2 regions of the Anaerobacillus sp. CMMVII genome follow, and region 1 is predicted to be linked to the other one. Evidence: a T-box and tRNA genes for the amino acid it is inferred to sense, from the RefSeq annotation. Region 1 holds a T-box; the other holds one or more tRNA genes.
The links. A T-box is a leader RNA that pairs with one kind of tRNA and senses whether it is charged. The one in region 1 lies ahead of argS (arginine--tRNA ligase), so its partner is inferred to be a tRNA-Arg.

Region 1 (3,164 bases):
AAGCTCTCGCGTGAGTATACTGTACATAGGGGCCGGTAGTTCCCTCAAACTTCAACATTTCCTCTAGTGAAAACTCGACATTGTTTTGTCGTTCGTTTTTTAGATCATGGAAAATAATCGCGCCAACCCCGACCATTTTGGCAATTTCAGCTTTATTTGCTAACATTGGATTTTTCATTTCGATATTCTTTTCTGCTAACTCAACTGCTTCGGTAATTACTTCTTCTAGGAGGACGATTTTCCCTTTTCTTGTCGACATCTTTTTTCCATCTTTTAAAATAAACCCGAAAGGAATGTGGATCAATTCTTTAGCCCATTCAAAACCTGCTTTTTCTAGTACCAAGAACACTTGTTTGAAGTGAAGACTTTGTTCTTGGCCGACAACATATAAGGTTTTTTCGAAATTGTATTGTTGCTGTCGATACAATGCAGCAGTTAAATCTCTTGTTGCATATAATGTTGCTCCATCTGACTTTTTAATTAAGCAAGGCGGGAGGTCAAACTCCTGCAAGTCAACAACTTCTGCCCCCTCAGAACTTGTAAGTAGTTGCTTTTTCGTAAGCATATCAATCGTTAGATCCATTTTGTCGTTATAAAACGCTTCACCTTGATAGGAGTCAAAGGAAACACCTAGGAGATCATAGATCTTTGAAAACTCTTGCAGAGATTCGTCACGAAACCATTTCCACAGTTTTAGCGCTTCTACGTCACCTTCTTCTAATTTTTTAAACCATAAACGTGCATCGTCCTCTAGGGTTGGGGTATGTTCAGCTTCTGCATGGAATTTTACATAAAGTGCCAATAATTCTTTAATCGGATCAGCTTGTACCTGAGCCGCATCACCCCAGAGTTGATAAGCGACGATTAGTTTTCCAAATTGAGTTCCCCAATCTCCTAGATGGTTTACACTTACCGCTGTAAAACCACATTTTTCAACGATTTTAGCCAGTGAATTCCCGATTACCGTTGATCGCAAGTGCCCCATCGAAAACGGTTTAGCGATATTAGGTGAAGAAAAGTCAATGACGATTGTTTTATCTTTTCCAAACGTTAACGTCCCATAGTTTGATTCAGACCGAACGATCGTTTGTAGGGTCTCTTTACTAACAGTTTCTTTGTTTAGGAAACAGTTGACGTAAGGACCATCAGCAACGACCTTCTCAAAAAGTGGATGTTGTAGCTTTGAAGCTAATTCAGTAGCAATTACGGTCGGTGCCTTTCTTGCTAGTTTAGCAAGTGTAAAACAGGGAAATGCTAGATCTCCTTGCTCTTCATACTTTGGTTTTTCAATTAGCTTCTGAGCCTCCTCAAGCTCCAACATGTCGTTTAAATGCGACGTTATTTCATTAGCAAAAATTTGTTTCAATTCCATCTCCATCACCCTTCATTTTTTATCGTTTCTTTAACAACAGATCCGCGAACAGTTTAGCTTTATGAACAAAAATTCCTTATTTCTGCGCACTTCAAACGTATTTCTTACTTCCCTTCAGAAAACAGCGTAAACAAAAAAATCCCGCCTCTATCATTAGAGACGAGATTACCCGCGGTACCACTCTTATTGTTCAAACTGAACCTTCTTGAATAACTGATAACGGGTTTCCCCGACTACACCCTACTTATGTTCAGGCTGCTTCTCAGAAGTGCGCTTCATTATGCAATGTCTATTAGGCTTCCACCATCCCTAACTCGCTTCAAGCATTTACAAAATTACTCTCTTCTTCATAGAATTTTGATATTTTTGACATTATATATAAAAATCCATGAAAAATCAACTGTTTACTGACGTTTTGGAGCATGTGGTGGAGTTTCTAACCAATTTTTATCGATTAATAATTCGACACCATCATCTGAATAGGATCCTACCTCAGCTGCTAGGCGGGTAAAGTGCATCGCAACATCTCTCCTTGCTGACGTAGAAACGGCCACACCATAATTATTAATCCCTTGGCCGTTTAATAAGGCGATAAAACTTAACATTAATTTTTCAGAGAACGGTGAAATTGTAGAGGACGTAATCCCATAATTCCATGTCGATGGAACAGGAATTTCTTCCGCCTTTAATACATTAGAAAGAACCTCAATATGTTTGATAGCAACTTCTTTCCCTCTAATAAAGTAATCTTGAATGTCTTTGCTTTCGGTTACTTGAATGAAACTAGTTATTAGACTTAAACCAATGGAATTTGTAATAATATTATAAAATGTACTTGCGATCTCCACACCTGTGAGAGGACGTTTGTCACCAAACCAACCATTAAGAAAACTTTCTTTTTCTACAAATTCTACCTCTGTAGGTGCAGGAATGTACGGGGCTCTAACCCATAGACCTTTCTCTAATAAAAGCCTTCTTGCATCATTGAGCAATTGTAATGATTCAGATGTATACTCCTGAAAAAAATCAAATACATCTTCTCTAGCGATCGTGTTGATTGCAATTGATCCGTAGTTTAAATTCCCCTTTGAAACAAACCATTGGAAAAACAAGATGAATGTATCATTATAGAGCTTTTCTTGGGTTTCTTTTACATCGTTTTCTGAAAATCCAAGTGGGATCGGTATTTGCTCTCGTTTGAAAATCTCTTCAATTCTTTTACGATACTTTTGACTAGTGTTTAGATTTAAGGTATTTATTTTTGCAATGAGCTCATCTTCAACAGTCGATTGAAAATAAGTTAACATACAAATATTCATACATTGTGCCTGATATGTATTCCATAAATAGCCGATCTCTGAAGCGGTTAAGTCAATTGCACTTGAATTCATTATCGTATCACCTCTATACATATTCTTGTTCACAAGGTTATTATTTCCTTATGTCCATTTAATATGTTGCCTGAGTATTATCATGGGACGCGCACAAAAATCACTACTTCTTAGTATCTTAATAAACAATGATCAAATAAATAGAAAAAGTAAGTGGTGTGTCAAATGGGCTATCTTTTGGTATTACTATCTGCCATTTGTTTTTCGATTACAAATATTATTTTGAAAAAAGGAATGGCACATTCCCGTGATAATGGGGTCTGGATTGTTACTTTTATTAATGTTGTCATTCTAGGAATGATTTTTGGCTTTTCTCTAATTCTTGTAGAAAAGGATATACCTATTCATTCAACCGGACTACTTTTATTTGCAATTTCTGGTGTTTTTATCAGTGTTTTTGG
Region 2 (3,164 bases), on a different contig from region 1:
TCATCTTCAATTAACAATATTCGAATTGTTTTTTCTTCATTACTTTGCCGCTTCATATCGAACCCCCACTTCCTTTTCATTGGAATATGTAGCGTAAAGACTGTCCCTTTTCCCTGCTTACTATCAATATCAATAATACCGTCTACCCGATCAATAATAGCATGAACAAGGAAGAGGCCTATTCCTCTGCCTTCTTTTTGTTTTGTCGAGAATCCTCTTTTAAACATCTTTTCCTGTATGTCTTCTAGGATACCGTCTCCACTATCACCTACTTCGATAGTTAAGAATTCTCCTGTCTCTTTGATAGAAAAACTGATTTGTTTTAGTTCCTTATTTGTTTCTATTAACTCATCGATACTATTATCTATTAAGTTACCACATATGATAACAAGGTCATGGATGGTCGTTCCTTCTGGGTAATTTATAAAGTTGCTTTCATGATTAAACTTTAGTTTTATCCCTAATTCTTTACACCTGCTATGTTTACCTAGCAATAACCCAGCAAGACTATCATCATGTATTTGATGCGTAATTAACGATGTTAGTTCAGCTTGTTCTTCAGAAAGCTCAAATATATAATCTAAGGCTTTCTTACCCTGATCAAGTTGTATTAATCCTGCTACTGTGTGAAGCTTATTAGAATATTCATGCGCTTGAACTCTTAAAGCATCAACAAAAGCTTGTACTCCTGTTAGCTCTTGAGCAAGTCTTGTTACCTCCGTTTTATCTTGAAAAATTGCCAAGGCACCAATTGTTTTCCCTTGAACAGTAATTGGAATTCGATTGCTCAATATTGCCCGATCATTAATAAAAAACTCTCGCTGTAATAAAGGTTTTCCAAGCCTTAATACTTCCGGGAGTCTCGTGTCGGGTATCACGTTCTGAATTTTCTCTCCAACTACGTCTCCATTTACATTCACTATTTCTTTTGCTGCTTGATTAATTACAGTAATCCTTTCGTTTTGATCAATAGCAATGACACCGTCCCGAATTGCGTTGAATGTCGCTGTTCTTTCTACTAACAATCTCGCTAATTGGTCAGGTTCGATCTGGAAGGTTTGTTTTTTGATATGATTTGCTAGTAACCACGCACCCCACATCCCAAATATTACGGCAAATAAAAAAACGTAGGACATTGACTTTCCAATTTCCTTAATTAGTTGACTATGACTAGGCAAAACATTACCAGCAACAACAACACCAACTTGTTCACTCTTTTCATTGATAATCGGTACAAAAGATCGAACTGTAATTCCATGATCTCCTGAAGCAATAGAGGTATATATGTGTTCAGAAAATGCGGGTCTTCATCTCCACCAAAAAATTTTGTACCTATCCGCTCCTTAATTGGGTGAGTTAATCTAACTCGATCCATGTTTAAGATAATAATATAATCAGCATTATTTATAACTCTAAACCTTTCAGCGATTGGTTGGAGAATGTCAGAAGCATCTTTACTATTAATTTCATCTTGAATAAGCTTATATTGAGAGACTAATTGTGCGGTAATTAATGTTCTCTTTGATAACTCTTCTTCCTTTGTTTTCGCCATATAACCTAATAGAATAATACCACCAATTAATAACGAAAAGATAACGACACCTAAGGATAGAAAAGTTATTTTCCAGCGTATTGGTAAATGTTTAAATCCTAACATTACTGCCTCCCAATTCTTTACCTAGACCTGAATTTAATAGCGCTTTCAATTTTATTTAAATATACCACAATATAATTTAATTAACTTAAAATTAAAAAAATTTCTCTAAAAGTTTTGAAGTTAAAGTTCTCTAAACAAACAAAAAAGACTTCAAGAAAATATTTTCCTTGAAGTCTTTATAAGTTATGTATGGCGCGCCTACCAGGATTCGAACCCAGAATCCGAGAGCCGAAATCTCGTGTGATATCCATTTCACTATAGACGCAATTTATTAAGGGACAATAAAAAATATACCATATATAATAGTTGTGTGTCAACAATTTCATTTTAAGGCTCTTTTCTAAAACATTGTTGCATATTAACCTAATAAATTGAAAAATTCCTTCGATGAAGATATTACCCAATAAATTTAGTAAGAAAAGAGCAATACATACTAAATAAGTAGTGAAATTTTAGTATGTATGTGTAAAAATCCGACTTTTGGGATTTTTACGAAAGCAACAATTCTTGCGAAAACAGCCAATTTTAAAGAGCGGAGTGAGATACATTCACTTCCGCTCACTATTTAGGCCTTTAGCTTTTCATGGTCTTGGAACATAGTTTCAAAACGCTCATTTAACTGTTCTTCAGTATAGCCAAGTCTGTATAATCTTGCAGCAAAATTTTGTGCCCATAAGGATGAGCGTTCTGCTATCTTTTTGTATTTCTTCTGCTTGGCAGCCTTTGATTCTTTCGCACGGCTTTCAGCGTTTGACATTAAGTTTTCAATAATAAATAAACCCTTCCAAACATCTTCTTCTGCTAAGTCATCAGAAGCCTCACTAAAATGCTTAATTACAGTCTTATAATACTGATCGAATTCTTCAAAAGGGATTTCTTCATCCATATTTAAGTATTCATGAATTTTTACATATAACTCTTGCACTGTTGCACTCTCCTTTTAATAACTACTTAGAAATTGTTGCGCTTTTTCCAAGTGAAAGACGGTAGCTTGTATAAACTACACATATACAAGTTTAAATTATAGCACTAGAAAAACTTGACTTCAAGGTAATTCTCGATCAATAAAAATGAGGCTGACCCTTAGCTAGTATTAGTCTCCACTACAATCTAAAACGTAGTGAGCTAAACTTTGGACAGCCCCATTTGTTACTTATAGATATTCGTCAAAATACTTCTCAAGTTTTTGAACAACTTGAACAGGCTCGTGACCTTCAATTTCATGTCTTTCGATCATTGCTTTAATTTCACCATCTTTAATAATTGCAAACGATGGTGACGATGGGGCAAAGCCTTTAAAGTAGGTTCTGGCTCTTTCAGTTGCGTCTTTATCTTGCCCTGCAAAAACAGTAACAAAGTGATCTGGTTTTTTCTCGTAATTAGCCATATATGCAGCTGATGGACGAGCAATTCCACCTGCACAACCACAAACTGAATTAATGTAAACCAAAGCTGTTCCTTCTTTTCCTAAAACAGCATCCACTTCTTCTGGAGTAGTTAATTCTTT

Region 2: it encodes a tRNA-Arg, which carries the amino acid that the T-box ahead of argS (arginine--tRNA ligase) is inferred to sense. The anticodon was not compared.

Annotation. Positions count from the first base shown of each region.
Region 1 is NZ_JACEHK010000006.1:185,260-188,423, forward strand. It holds gene argS (arginine--tRNA ligase) at 1-1,372, opposite strand, end outside; T-box leader at 1,525-1,732, opposite strand; gene H1D32_RS10095 (DUF3231 family protein) at 1,777-2,763, opposite strand; gene H1D32_RS10100 (DMT family transporter) at 2,929-3,164, shown strand, end outside.
Region 2 is NZ_JACEHK010000010.1:133,924-137,087, reverse strand. It holds gene H1D32_RS14155 (response regulator) at 1-1,178, opposite strand, end outside; gene H1D32_RS14150 (hypothetical protein) at 1,157-1,657, opposite strand; tRNA gene H1D32_RS14145 (tRNA-Arg) at 1,848-1,922, opposite strand; gene H1D32_RS14140 (hypothetical protein) at 2,223-2,582, opposite strand; gene H1D32_RS14135 (BrxA/BrxB family bacilliredoxin) at 2,811-3,164, opposite strand, start outside.